3 regions of the Pseudoduganella sp. HUAS MS19 genome follow, and region 2 is predicted to be linked to each of the others. Evidence: riboswitches for the same ligand, from Rfam matches in the RefSeq annotation. Region 2 holds a riboswitch; each other region holds the start of a gene.
The links. Region 2 has a riboswitch for cobalamin ahead of ACWBU6_RS29180 (TonB-dependent receptor domain-containing protein). Riboswitches for the same ligand answer to the same signal wherever they lie in the genome.

Region 1 (4,761 bases), 400 kb from region 2:
ATGCAGGAGCAGCGTCGTTTTGCCGGCGCCATTGGCACCGAGCAGCGCGTGGCGGCCCCGCCGCAGCGTCAGGTTGCAGCCGCGCAGGCCGGAATTGCCGTCGGCGAACGCATGCTCCACTGCTTCCAGTCCTATCAAGGGAGTCATAGCCTGTCCCGCAAGGAAAATGCCAGCAGCAGCGCGCTCGCAACCAGCGACAGTGCGACATGGCGCCGTGCATGAGGGAAGGACGCAGGCAGGAAACGCAGGCCGCCCTGGAAGGCGCGTGCATCGGCTGCCATTTGCAGTGCCGTTGCACGCTGCCATACCTGCAATGCCACCTGTCCGGCCAGCAAGCCTGTCGACCGCCAGCGCTGGAGCAAGCCACGATGCCCGAGGCGCGCCGCCTGCGCAGTGCCGGCTTCACTCCATGCCTGGCGCAGGACGAACAGCATGCGGTAGCACAGCGCCATCAGGTCCAGCAGCAACGCGGGCATACGCAGACGCCGCATCAACGACAGCAAGTCTGGCAGTGGCGTAGCCAGCACCAGTCCGAGTACCGCAGCCAGTGTGGCGAGCGAGCGCAGTGCAATGTGCGCGACAGCCGGCAGCAGTTCCGGCGCCCAGCGCCAGCCGCCGCCGGCAGCAGGTGTGAACAACATCGTCAAACAGGACAATAGAAGGAAGCCGAGCGGAGCTGCCGCCACGGCAAAATAGCTGCGCACCGGCACGCGCGCGCCGGCAAGTGTGGCGAGCGTCGACAGCAGCGCGAGCACGGCCAGCGTGCCCGGGCTAAGGGCGATCAGGGCGGCAGCCACCCCCGCCAGCGCGAACAGCGCCTTGGCGGCCGGCGTGACGCCCTGCCAGCGGCAGGCGTAGGCCGCGCCATCAATTCGCATCAGTATCCCGCCCCGACGCTGGGTGCGCGCGCCGGCGCTCGCGCTCCCGCGCAACCGACATGCCGAGCCAGAAACCGATTACGCCCGCCCCTGCCGCCGCCTGAAGCGCAAACAGCAGCGACGCGATCTCGCCGCTCGGAGGTTCGAACGGCGGCGCAAACCAAGGCTGGTAGGCGGGTGCGATCGTGCTGATTGCCTGCTGCGCGCGCGCGTCCGCGCCGGCGAATGCTTCTTGCGCCGCGGCCCCCGGCTCCGCCGGCGGCACGGCAGCAAGCCACAGCGGCAACACCGTCAACAGGACGATGGTCCCCCACAGCAAGGCGGTACTCGCCTTCATGCCGCTTTTCCTTTCGCCAGCGCCATCACCGGGAGCGTGCGCAGCTCATGCGCATTGAAGCGCGCCATTGCATTCACCACCAGCACGGACAGCAAGCCCTCGCTGATAGCGATCGGCAGTTGCGTCAGGCCGAAGATGCCGGCGAACTTGGCGAACGAAGCGCCGATGCCGCCGACCGGATCGGGAAAGGCCCAGGCCAATTGGGCCGATGTTGTCAGGTAGGTCGCCAGGTCACCAATGCAGGCAGCCATGAACACTGCCATGGAACGCGACAGGCCCAAGGCGGCCGCCGTGCGAAACACGCCATAGCAAACGAACGGCCCAACGACCGCCATGGAAAACACATTGGCGCCGAGCGTCGTCACGCCGCCGTGCGCCAGCAGCAAGGCCTGGAACAGCAGCACGATGAAGCCCACCGGTACCATCGCAGCCGGCCCAAACAGCAGCGCGCCCAGTCCTACGCCGGTGGGATGCGAGCAGCTTCCCGTCACGGACGGCAGCTTCAGCGCCGACAGCAGGAAAGCAAAGGCCGCAGCCACGCCCAGCAGCATGCGCCGTTCCGGATGCAGCCGCAGGTCCCGCGACATGTTGCGCAAGCCCCAGGCCAGGAACGGAATGGAGACGGCTGCCCAGCCCAACGCATGCGCCGGGGGCAGGAAACCTTCCATGATGTGCATTCGAAACCTCCCGTCGAATGGTCAATGGGAGCACTTTCAGGGGAGAGCAAAAAAGACGGTCGACAAGGCGGGCGGACAAGACGCAGGAAGCCGGTCGACAGCGGCTTCCCTTCACCCCGGAGAATAGTGCTGGCAGTATCGGGCCGGTATTCTGGCTCGCCTTCATCCTCGTTCGGGCCTTCCCGCGCAAGCGCAGTGGCGTGTTTCCGAAGTCGTCAGGCTTACAGCAGCGGGGGCTGCACCGGAATGGCTGCATATGGCAGCGTCACCGGTTTCCCGTTTAACGCGCATCCAGGACAGGACGCGCGCACCCAATTGCCGAATAGTACATTAAAGAACTTGGCGGTGGCAAACCGCACCGTCCTAATAACTTTTATAAAAAAAGTCGCTCCTGACTAGCTTCCGCAGGGTTGAAGAAATCAGACAATCCCGGCGCACGATAGGTTTTACCCAAGCATTTCTCGCTATACTGCTCCCTCCAGGAAATTTCCAAGGGGCAACAATGGACGACACAATCGAACAGAACGAGAGCCTGCCAAAGCTCCCGGCGGCGCTCGCTGCGGCGGCGCTGCTGACCGCCTGCGGCGGCGGTGGCGGAGGCAGTGAAAGCGACGGCGGCAGCACTTCCCCGGTACCGCAGACCTTGGGCGAATCGATTGCCAGCGCCCAGGCCGCGCGCTTCCTCGCCCAGGCGTCGATGGGCGCAACGCGTGAACAGATGGCCAAGGTGCAGGCTGTCGGCTACAGCAAGTGGCTGGACGAGCAAATGGCAATGCCGGCATCGCAATCACGCTGGGACTGGCTGATGGCCAAGGGCTTCAACGCCATCGAGAACAAGAACAACCAGGCCGGTATCGACGCAGCGCTCTGGTTCAAGCTGCTGAAGTCCCCCGATACCCTGCGCCAGCGCGTGACGCTGGCCCTGTCCGAAATCGTTGTCGCTTCGCTGGACGGCTTTACCGGAGCCTGGCGCGCCTTCACCGGCGCCGCCTACATGGACCTCCTCGAGGCCAACGCCTTCGGCAATTACCGAACCTTGCTGCAGCAGGTCACACTGTCGACCGCCATGGGCGAGTACCTGACCTATCGCGGCAACGCCAAGGCCAATCCGAAGACCGGCTCCATGCCGGACGAGAATTACGCGCGCGAGATCCTGCAGCTCTTCACCATCGGCCTGGTGAAACTGAACCCGGACGGCACGGCAACCGAGCAGGAAACCTACACCCAGGCCGACATTTCCGGCCTGGCCCGCGTTTTCACCGGCTGGGACTCGGATCTCGCCGGCGGCACCAACGATACGCCGGACTACCGCAAGCGGCCGATGGTCCAGGTCGGAAGCAAATACGAGCCCGGCGAAAAAATCTTCCTCGGCACCACCATCGCCAGCGGCGTCGACGCCGCGACGGCCCTGAACAAGGCGCTCGACGCGATTTTCGCGCACCCTAACGTGGCGCCATTCGTTTCGAAGCAACTGATCCAGCGCCTGGTCACCAGCAACCCCGCACCAGCCTATGTGGCGCGCGTGGCCGCCGTCTTCGACAACAACGGCAGCGGCGTCAAAGGCGACCTGAAAGCAGTGATCAAGGCGATCCTGCTGGACCCGGAAGCACGTTCCGCATCGAGCCTGACCTCGTCCAGTTTCGGCAAGGTGCGCGAACCGATCCTGCGCTTTAGCGCCTGGGCGCGCGCTTACAGTGTTACTTCGCCAAGCGATGCCTGGGCCATCGGCAACACCAGCGAACCTGCGTTCCGCCTGGGGCAAAGCCCGCTGCGCTCGCCGAGCGTGTTCAACTTCTTCCGTCCCGGCTACGTGCCGCCGGCGCTGGGCGTGGTCGCGCCGGAGTTCCAGATCGTGAACGAAACCAGTGTGGTCGGCTATGCCAACTACATGCAAACCGCTATCAGCAAAGGCATCGGCGACGTGAAGGCCGACTATTCGACGCTGCTCCCCCTGGCCGACAACGTACCGGCGCTGATCGACGAGATCAACCTGGTTCTGGCGGCCGGCCAACTGGGTGTGGACACCGTCGCCCTGATCCGCAACGCCGTCACCGGCATGGCGACCGGCACTGACGCAGCGCGCGCCAACCGCGTGTACGCAGCGCTCACGCTGGTGATGGCATCCCCTGAATTCATTGTGCAGAAATAAAGGCTCCCACCATGACAAATCAAGCTTCGCGCCGCGCCTTCCTCAAGCGCGCATCGGCACTCGGCGTGGCAGGTGTGGCGGCGCCTTGGGCAATCAACCTGATGTCGATCGCCGAGGCGGCGGCAGCCACCGCAAGCGATTACAAGGCGCTGGTTTGCGTCTTCCTGTACGGCGGCAACGACTACGCCAACACAGTTGTGCCGTACGACAGCACCAGCTATGCGCTGTACCAGCAATTGCGCCCGACAATTGCCTATGCCCGCGACGCCCTGGCGGCTACGGCGCTGGCGCCATCGGTCCCGGTGCAGGACTCGTCCGGCGGGGCGCGCGAGTTCGCGCTCGCCCCGGCGCTGGCGCCCCTGGTCCCGATCTTCAACGCCGGCCACCTTGGCGTCATGCTGAACGTGGGCCCGCTGATCCAGCCCACCAGCAAAGCGCAATACCAGGCCAAATCCGTGCCGCTGCCGCCAAAACTGTTCTCGCACAACGACCAGCAATCGATCTGGCAATCGTCCGCGCCGGAAGGCTCGCGCACGGGCTGGGGTGGCCGGCTTGGCGACCTGTTCGAGTCCGGCAACGGCAACGCCACTTTCACCTGTGTTAACGTCTCCGGCAATGCGGTCTATATGGCAGGCAAGACGGCGGTGCAATACCAGGTGTCGTCCAATGGCTCGATGCAGTTCAATGGCCTGAAGTCGCCGCTGTTCGGCTCCTCCTCCG
Region 2 (4,761 bases):
GTATCGGCCTGATGCTGGCGACCAAGGTCGCCACGCTGGCCAGCATGCCGAAACTGGCGGTGCTGGGCGCGCTGCTGGCGGCGCACCCGCTGTCGCGCCTTATGGCCTGTTCGCTGATCTGGCGGATGGACTATGCGCGTGCCGAGGGCAAGGCCAAGCCGCTGGCCCAGGAGATGCGCAGCGGTGAATTTGCCATCGCGGCGCTGACGGCGGCCCTGCCTGCTGCCGCAGTAGCCTGCGCCGGCTGGCTGACGGCTACCGCGCTGGCAGTGGGCCTGGGCGGCATGCTGCTGGCGACTCTCTGGCTGGCGCGCAAATTCCGGCGACGCCTGGGCGGCTATACGGGCGACTGCCTCGGCGCTGTCCAGCAGCTGACGGAAGCCGTGTTCTACCTCGGCGTGCTGGCCTGCCTGTGGAACTGATCCTCGTCCGCCATCCCCAGCCCGACGTGGCGCCGGGCGTGTGCTACGGCAGCAGCGACATCCCGGCCGAGGCGGCCGCCCTCGCCGCCGGCCACGCCGCCCTGGCACCGCAATTAGCCGACGCCCTCGCGCGGGGTTACCGCCTGTATTCCAGCCCCCTGCAGCGCTGCACGGCCCTGGCTTCCCTGCTGGGCGCATTCACGCCCGACGCGCGCCTGGCGGAGATGGATTTCGGCGCCTGGGAGCTGCGCCGCTGGCCCGAAGTCGCGCACGCCGAGGTCGACGCCTGGGCCGCCGACCTGCTCGATTACCGCCCTGGCGGCGGCGAAACCGTGCGCGAGGTGGCAGGCCGCGTGCAATCCTTCCTCGACGGGTTGCAGCACGACGCCATTATCGTCTGCCACGCCGGCACCATGCGCCTGATGGCGGCCATCGCCGCCGGCGCCCCCCTGCTGCAGGCCGCCGCCAAACCAAACCACATCAAGTATTGCGGGATCCTGCGCTTGTCCTGGCCAGCCAAGTCCGTATAATGGCGGGGTTTTGGTGCCCGCAATCGAACTCTCGAATGCAGTTAAACGGGAAACACGGCGCTGTCCCCTGACAGCCAACGTGTGCTGCCCCCGCAACGGTAAGCAAGTGCCGCCTTCAATGTGCGGCAGCGACCTCACGGCCACTGTGCGAAAGCATGGGAAGGCCAGGCCGCCAGACTTGCCAGCCCGGATACCGGCCAGACCAGGTGGGAACGCGCCCTGCGCCCGTTCCTGTTCATGCCGGCTTACGGGGACGTGGGCCGGCGGCCCGTTACGAAAGTTGTCATGTCTTTTCCCGTCACCCGGCAAGCGGCCCTCGCGTCGCTGGCACTGGCTGTTGCCGCACCTGCCGTCCAGGCACAAACCCAGGCTCCCGTACTGAACTCCGTGCTGATCACAGCCACCCGTACGCCGCAGGCAGCGCGCGACATCATCAGCGACACGCTGACCATCGGCCCGGAAGAAATCGCGCGCAGCGGCGCCGGTTCCATCACCGAGCTGCTGCAGCGCCAGCGCGGCATTGAAGTCAGCCGCAACGGCGGCCCGGGCAGCAATGCCAGCGTATTCCTGCGCGGTTCCAACAGCAACCAGGTGATCGTACTGATCGACGGTGTGCGCATCGGCTCCGCCAGCAGCGGCGCGGCCGCATGGAACGCGATTCCGCTGGGCGCAGTGGAGCGGATCGAGGTCGTGTACGGCCCACTGAGCACGCTGTACGGCGCCGACGCCATTGGCGGCGTGGTGCAGATCTTCACGAAAAAAGGCCAGGGCGGCTTGGCGCTGGATGCCGGCGTATTGGCAGGCACGTACGGCACGCGTTCCGGCACCGCCGGCATTTCCGGCAGCGCCGGCGCCTTCAGCTATGCGCTCAGCGCAGGCAGGGAGCGATCCGACGGCTTCTCCGCCACCCTGCCGGGCAGCACCAGCTACAACAGCGACGACGACGGCTACGACCGCAAGCACGCCAACGGCCAGCTGGCATGGCAGATCGCGCGCGGCCATGAACTGGGCGCATTGTTCCTGCACAGCGACCAGGAAGCGGATTTTGACGGCGGCACCAAAGTGCGCGCGTGGAGCACGCAAAAGCTAGGCACCGCTGCAGTGTATTCGCGCAATCGCCTGATGGACGCCTGGCAGATGACGACCCAGGTGGCGCAGTCGCGCGACAAGTCCGGCAGCTTCACCGCCACCGCCAGCCAGATCGATACCAGGCAGTCCCAGTTCAGCTGGCAGAACGATATCGCTCTGGGCTCTGACAGCCTGCAGCTGCTGGCCGAACACCGCAAGGAGGAAATCGAATCCAATACCGCCGCCCTGGTGCGCGAGCGCAGCACCATCTCCTGGGCCGCCAGCTACAACATGAAGCGCGGCGACCACCTGCTGGCAGCTGCCATCCGCAACGACGACAGCTCGCAGTATGGATCAAAGAACTCCGGCTCGCTTGGCTACGGCTACCGCATCACGGCGGGCCTGCGCGTCAATGCCAGCTATGGCACCAGCTTCCGCGCGCCCACCTTCAATGAGCTGTACTACCCCGGCTACGGCCTGCCGGCCAATCGCCCGGAAGAAGGCCGCAATCGCGAGATTGGCATCCACTTCGAGCAGGCCGGCACCGCACTGGCCGCCGTGGCTTACCGCAACAAGCTGACCGACCTGCTGGTAAACACCGCTCCTTGCCCGCTGCCCGGCTTCCGCTTCGGTTGCGCCTACAACGTGAACCAGGCCACGCTGGAAGGCATTTCGCTGTCGGCCCGCCGGCAACTGGGCGGCAGTTTCACGCTGTCCGCCAACGCCGACCTGCAAAACCCGCAAGACGACGGTACCGGCAAGCTGCTGGTACGCCGCGCCAAGCGCCACGGCAATGTGGCGCTGGAATATACTGCGGGCAGGCTGAGCAGCGGCGCCGAATGGCAGGTTTCCAGCAACCGCTTCGACGATACGGCCAACCGCAACCGCCTGGGCGGCTACGGTTTGCTGAACCTGTATGCGGCCTGGGAGTTCGACCGCGCCTGGACAGCCACCCTGCGCTGGAACAACCTGGCCGACAAGCGCTATGAACTGGCGCGCAATTACGCCACCGCCGGGTCCACCGTGTATGCCGGCCTGCGCTACGGCTACAGATAAATGAGATAAGCTGCCCGCTATGCATCCTCTTTCCGCCAAACTGCGCCTGCGCGCAGTCACCGTCGTCATCCTGCTGGTGCTGTTATCGCTGGCCAGCCTGGTGGCCGCCGGCATGATCGGATCGGTCAGCATCCCGCTGGCCGACATGCCAGGCGCGCTGCGGGAGTTCATCAGCGGGCAACCGGCCTCCCTGCCCGGCCACCTGCTTGGCTTGCGCGCCGAGCGGGCGGCCACCGCCTTCGTCACCGGCGCCTCGCTGTCGCTGGCCGGCGTCATGATGCAGGCCTTGCTGCGAAATCCCCTGGCCGATCCTTTTGTACTGGGCATTTCTTCCGGCGCGTCGGTCGGCGCACTGGCGGCATTGATGTTCATGTGCGCCGCATGGATGGTCGATGCGGCCTCCTTCGCCGGCGCTGTGGTCGTATCGATGATGCTGTATTTCCTGGCCCGGCGCGACCTGCGCGGCGGCACCGCGGCGGAAGGCGGCACGGCCCTGCTGTTGTTGACCGGCGTGATCCTGTCTTCCGGCTGCGTCGCCCTGGTCACACTGATGCTCTCGATTGCGCCGGAAAGCCGCCTGCGCACCATGGTGTTCTGGCTGATCGGCGACCTGTCCGGCTCCCCGATCCGCTGGCTGCCATGGATCGTATTGGCCGGCGGCTTGGCATTCGCCCTGCGCGCCGCCCGCTCCCTGAACGTGATGGCGCTGCATGCGGAAGCTGCGGCTACGCTGGGCATCCGCGTCGGCGCCTTGCGCAAGGGCCTGTTCTTCTGTTCCGGCCTGCTGACCGCCAGCGCCGTGACGACCGCCGGCAGCATCGGCTTTGTCGGCCTGATCGTGCCGCACGCCTGCCGCTTCGCCTTCGGCCCGGACCATCGCCTGCTGGTGCCAAGCGCCGCACTGGTCGGCGGCGCCTACCTGGTGCTGGCCGACACTGTGGCGCGCACCATCATCGCGCCGCAGCAGCTGCCGGCAGGCGTGGTGACCGCGCTGGTCGGCACCCCGGTCTTCCTGTATCAGCTGCACCGCCTGAGGAAATAAGATGATCGGCACCCATCAACTGCGCCTTGCCATGGGCAAGCGCACCCTGGTCGAAAAGCTGGACTGGCAGGTTGGCGACGGCGAATGCTGGAGCGTGATCGGCCGCAACGGCGCCGGCAAAAGCACCTTGCTGCGCACCCTGGCCGGCCTGCGCCAGCCAGAGGAGGGCTATGTCAGCATCGACCGCCGCGCTTTGGGCGAATGGCCGCTGCACGAACTGGCGCTCAAGCGCGCCTTCCTGGCACAGGCCCGCAACGACGCCTTCTCATATTCCGTGATCGAAACCGTGCTCTCCGCACGCCACCCCTACCACGATAACCGGTACTGGGAGAACAGCGACGACCACCAGGCCGCCATAGCCGCACTGGCTGCGATGGAAGTCGACCACCTGGCGGCGCGTGACGTACGCACGCTGTCCGGCGGCGAGCGCCAGCGCGTGGCAATCGCTGCCATGCTGGCACAGGATACGCCCCTGCTGCTGCTGGACGAACCGGCCAATGCGCTGGACCTGGCGCACCAGGTCAGCGTGATGTCCCTGCTCTCCAGGCTGTGCCGCGAGCAGCGCAAGACCGTGGTGATGGTCGGCCATGACCTGACGCTGGCGCACAGCGTGTCGTCGCACGCCCTGCTGTTGATGGGCGAC
Region 3 (4,761 bases), 2.6 Mb from region 2:
CGTTGCGGTTGAAGTTCCAGCCAAGTGAGGCATCCATCGTCGTATACGCCGGCAGCAGTTGCGTGTTGTCGTTGTCGATGAAGCGTTGGCCTACATAGCGCGCGCCGATCGCCATGCGCCAGGCGCTGGTGCGGTAATTAAGCCAAAAATTGGACGAGATCCTTGGCACGTCGGCCGGGTGCTTGCCTGCGCGCGAGACATTGCCGCCCTCAAGCAAGCGGTCGAATTTCGCATCGGTGTAGGCCAGGTTCGCTTCCAGGCGCCATTCCTGTGCGAGGTTCAGGCTGGAACTGAGCTCAACGCCGCGTGATGACTGCGATCCGCCTTGGATGGACAGCGCTGGATGGGACGGGTCGCGGGTGATGATGTCGTCCTTACTGATGCGGTAAAGTGCCGCCGTCCATTCAGCTTTCCCGTTCGCCAGCGACTGCTTGAGGCCTGCCTCGACCTGGCGCGAGCTGGTAAGCTTGTACCGGCTGTTGGCCAGGTTCAGCGACAGCAAGCTGGAAACCGGGTCGCTGCCGCTGCTGACCTGGCCATACAGTGCGGTATCGGCCGCGAGATGCCAGGTCAAGCCGAGGCGTACCGCATTCGAATGAAGCCGGGAGGTAAAGCCAGGGGCGCCCAGCAGGCTGACGCGCTTGACCTTGTAGCGGTCGTGGCGCAGTCCAGCGAGCAGCAGCAGGCGCTGGTTAATGGCATAGGCCTCCTCCAGGTACAGTGCATTGGTCGTGGTGTCGGTAGCGAAATTGGGGCGTAGCGGATCCGGACTCTCGAACATGCCTGGTTCGAAGCCGATCGGCGCCACCGTGGATGCACCGCTGTAAGGCGAGTTATTGGTATGCATGAAGTCGATGGTGGCCACCTCCCAGCCTGCCACTACGCGGTTGGCGCCTGCGCTCCAACGTGCTTCCAGACGATTGCCAGTCTGTTCCTGGTTATGCCGGATGGCGATATAGTCAGTCCGCTCGACCAGCCGGGACTGCGTGTCGTAGAAATAGTTTTCCGCATTGCGCCAGTTGCGACGCGCTTTCAGATAGGCGAGCTCATTGATCACGGCCAACGCCGGGTTGATTCGCCAGCTCAGGCGCGCCACAGCTTTGTCATCCTGAAACGAGATGTCGGCGTCGCCGACGTTGTAGTTCTGGTCGCGAAGTTCGCGCGGGATACGGCCATTGACGAGTGGTGTGCCAAAGTAGCGCTGCGGTTCCTGTTCCAGGTGATCGAGCGACAGGTCGAAATCCACGTTGGGCGTTAGCGCATAAGTCATGCTCGAGAGGACTTTCCCGTGCCGGGACTGGCCACGATCGACCAACCCGTCGCCGCGATCGGCATAGGCATCGATGCGGAACGCTCCCTTTGCACCTAGGGGGCCAGTGGCGCCTACGCCACCTCGCAGGGTCTTGCCGCCGCCGATCCCGGCCATCGCTTCGTAGCTGCTGGCGCGCTGCGGTGCCTTGCGCACGGCATTGATGGTCGCGCCGGTAGTGCCGCTGCCGTGGACGACCGAACCAGGACCGCGCAGCACTTCGATGTATTCATAGCCCCAGGGATCGGCGGGGTAGGTGGCTGTGCCAGAGCCTACCTGCGGGCGCAGGCCGTTCTCCAATATTGCGATGGAACTGTTGCCGCTGAAGCCGCGCGCAGAATAGGCGACGCCGTTCCCGGGCGAGCTGGTGTCCGTCAGGCCGGTTGTACGGGTGATGGCGTCTTTGAGCAGCAGGTCGCCACGCGCCTGCATCGTGTCTGCGCTGAGCAATGCTACGCTTGCCGGCAATTCCTGTACTGCCAGGTTCAATCGGCTGGCCGTAGCGCCCTGGCGCCCCAGTCCCAGCCCCTCAAACTCCGCCACGCCTTGCACGGTGACGGTTGGCATGACCTCAGCTTGCTGGGCCCAGGCGCCGGCGGTGGAAAGCAGTGAGATGGCGGCTATGACAGGGTGAAGGAGGGGGCGATTGACTGGACGGATTGGCAACATGGAAAGGATTTCTGTAGTAGGTAAATGCGTGACGCACCGGCGCTGCGGCCGGCACAGCGCACGCATTGCGAACGCGAGCGCGCACCCGGACCGAGCGCAGTTTTGTTAAGCGATAAAAATGGAAAACGGCAAATACATTCCTGTCCAAAGCCACACCCCGGGCTTTGGACATTCATCGTGACTGGCCGGTCTTCTGGCTTACCCTCATCCTTCCCTGACCTTGCCTTCCCGTGCGGTGCACAGTGGCGGTTGGTCAAAGTCGTCAGGCTTACAGCAGCGGGGACTGCGCCGGACTGGCGCGAGATGAAAACCTCACGCGTCACCGGCTTCCCGTTTCACCCTTCGGCTGACAAGCAGAAGGGCACCTTTCACGTATTGCGGCGCATTTTACAGGGAAACAGGGATAACCCGGCAAGAAAAAAAAACTCCTGGAAATTTCATTGCTCCAGGGCGCAAGACAAAGCCAACAGGCAGATGACGGGAATCATGGTGGTTCCATACGGGGCGGTGATGGGCAGCGATGTGCAGCCTCGGTACGATCCGGGCTTCACGCTTCGCTTCCAGCCTGGGTCATGACTTCGAGCAGATGGCCATCAGGTGCTTCAATGTATATCGCCCGGCCTCCTTTGTGGTGGCAGACTCCCGCTTGGTCCTGCTTGCCGCGGGCGGCGCAGTATTCGAGCCCTTCATCACGGGTATGGGCGAGTACCTGATCGAATTCTTCTTCGCTCACGACAAATGCGTAATGCAGGGAAGAGCCTGCGCCTTCATTTGGAGCGTGAACGAGGAGCATCGATCCAAGTTGCGACGGGTCGGATAACCCGAGGATCTTGGCAAGGAAATCTGCCGGCTTGTGCTGGTCGTCTTGCCGGACAATGGTGTGCTTGAATTGGACGTTCACGCTACGCCCCCGTACAGGTTCTGCATCTTTAGATAACTCCTGGTGAATGCGCGCAAAATGCCCGCCACAGAAGCAGTCTAAAACCTCAAGTATAATTGAGGTCAAGGGGGTGTGAACATGAAGAACGAGCAAGCTGGTATCTCTCTCAACCTGTCGGTCGGCGAGGTGGCGCGCCGTAGCGGCGTCGCTGTGTCCACCCTCCATTTCTACGAGACCAAGGGTCTGATCAGCAGCTGCCGCACCGAAGGCAACCAGCGCCGGTATTCGCGCGATGTGCTGCGGCGCGTGGCGTTTATACGCGTCGCGCAAAGGGTGGGCATATCCCTTGCCGACATTCGGTCGGCATTGGCCACATTGCCCGTATCGGCGGCGCCTGGCCGTGCGGACTGGGAACGGCTTTCGGCCTCATGGCGGAGTGAACTGGACGAGCGCATAGCGCAGTTGCGGAAGTTGCGGGACACGCTTGACGATTGCATCGGCTGTGGATGCTTGTCCCTGGATCGCTGCCAACTGCGCAACCCTTCCGACAAACTGTCCGAGCACGGAGCGGGGCCGCACCGCCTGTTGATCAGTCACGGCCCCGGATAGAACGCCTGCCCGCCGCACTGTCCATGCCGCTTCGTCGGATGGTGCGGAGCCGTGACAATTCAAGAGAATCTCCTTGGGATGGAAGCCTATAGTGAACTGGTGCTGTCGGCGCTTGGCCGCCCGCGCCCCACTTCATTTAAAGGAGGTCCATGCAATTAGTCGTCAAGCTCGCCCCGGCAATTTCGCAAGTCAATCCTGGTGGTGATGCGCAGTCATTCACCCCGGAGTTGAAACGTACGCTGACGGCACTCGCACTCGACTTGCAACCAATGCACCCGGGCAGCAGCGATCCTGATCTCTCGGGTTTCTTCTATGCGGAGATACCGGATCAGGAGGCCGCCGCGCACGCGGCCAGCTTGTTGCAGCAAGCCCCTGGAGTTCTATCAGCCTACCTTAAGCCGCGCGACGAGATGCCCTGAAATTGACTGCAACACGACAGTAAGGGGAGGATCTGCAATGCAGAAGAATCGTGGTTTTATCGCAGGGAACAAGCAAGCCGGCGGCCCACCGTCCGGCGATGGCAGTGTACCGGAAAGGCTCAAAAGCGAGTGGGAGTTGATTGTTGTCGCTGAGCCTGGCTTTGCCCTGCGCTCCCGGCCGGATGGTATCGAGTCGGCCGCCAGCGCGGACGTGTCGCCGCTGGCACGTTTGCTTGAAGCGGAGCAGATTGTGCTGGAGCCGCTGTTCGGCAACGAAGAGAAGGTACTGCATGAGCGGCAATTAGCGCCGGCGGCAATGGACGGCAGTCCTGAGATGCCGGACTTGTCCGTGTATTACCGGGTCGACGTGCCGCAGGACCGCATGGCGCACCTGGCCGAACAGTTGCGTAAGCAGCCTGCGGTCAATGCCGCTTACATCAAGCCGCCAGCCGAGTTGGCGCATGCGGCGCTGGATGTCACCTGGGAAGAACTGAATACCATGACGCCGGATGCGCAAGATGCGCCCCCGGTGACTGCAGACTTCAGCGGCAGGCAAGGCTATCTCGACCCCGCACCTGGCGGTATCGATGCTCGCTATGCCTGGACCTTGGGCGGAGGGGGCGGCACTAACGTGAACGTCATCGACCTCGAGTGGGGATGGCGCTTCAGCCATGAAGACCTGCGCCTGAACCAGGGCGGCATTGTAGGCGGGACCGGGTCCACCAACACCGACCACGGCACGGCCGTACTGGGTGAGATCAGCGGCGACCGCAACACCATCGGCGTCACAGGCATTGCGCCGGAGGCGGTCATCAGCGCGGTTGCCTTCTCCATGCCGACTGCAACGGCAATCCGCAACGCGGCCGACCGTCTGC

Region 1: linked by a shared signal. The riboswitch ahead of ACWBU6_RS01555 (energy-coupling factor ABC transporter permease) and the one ahead of ACWBU6_RS29180 (TonB-dependent receptor domain-containing protein) in region 2 are both predicted to bind cobalamin.
Region 3: linked by a shared signal. The riboswitch ahead of ACWBU6_RS17140 (TonB-dependent receptor) and the one ahead of ACWBU6_RS29180 (TonB-dependent receptor domain-containing protein) in region 2 are both predicted to bind cobalamin.

The regions. Positions count from the first base shown of each region.
Region 1 is NZ_CM132133.1:334,933-339,693, reverse strand. It holds gene ACWBU6_RS01570 (energy-coupling factor ABC transporter ATP-binding protein) at 1-147, opposite strand, end outside; gene cbiQ (cobalt ECF transporter T component CbiQ) at 144-878, opposite strand; gene ACWBU6_RS01560 (energy-coupling factor ABC transporter substrate-binding protein) at 868-1,215, opposite strand; gene ACWBU6_RS01555 (energy-coupling factor ABC transporter permease) at 1,212-1,892, opposite strand; cobalamin riboswitch at 2,017-2,220, opposite strand; gene ACWBU6_RS01550 (DUF1800 domain-containing protein) at 2,395-4,041, shown strand; gene ACWBU6_RS01545 (DUF1501 domain-containing protein) at 4,053-4,761, shown strand, end outside.
Region 2 is NZ_CM132133.1:6,351,558-6,356,318, forward strand. It holds gene ACWBU6_RS29170 (adenosylcobinamide-GDP ribazoletransferase) at 1-422, shown strand, start outside; gene ACWBU6_RS29175 (histidine phosphatase family protein) at 413-952, shown strand; cobalamin riboswitch at 947-1,168, shown strand; gene ACWBU6_RS29180 (TonB-dependent receptor domain-containing protein) at 1,238-3,076, shown strand; gene ACWBU6_RS29185 (FecCD family ABC transporter permease) at 3,096-4,118, shown strand; gene ACWBU6_RS29190 (ABC transporter ATP-binding protein) at 4,120-4,761, shown strand, end outside.
Region 3 is NZ_CM132133.1:3,790,747-3,795,507, reverse strand. It holds gene ACWBU6_RS17140 (TonB-dependent receptor) at 1-1,876, opposite strand, end outside; cobalamin riboswitch at 2,145-2,362, opposite strand; gene ACWBU6_RS17135 (VOC family protein) at 2,526-2,879, opposite strand; gene soxR (redox-sensitive transcriptional activator SoxR) at 2,997-3,467, shown strand; gene ACWBU6_RS17125 (hypothetical protein) at 3,617-3,886, shown strand; gene ACWBU6_RS17120 (S8 family peptidase) at 3,924-4,761, shown strand, end outside.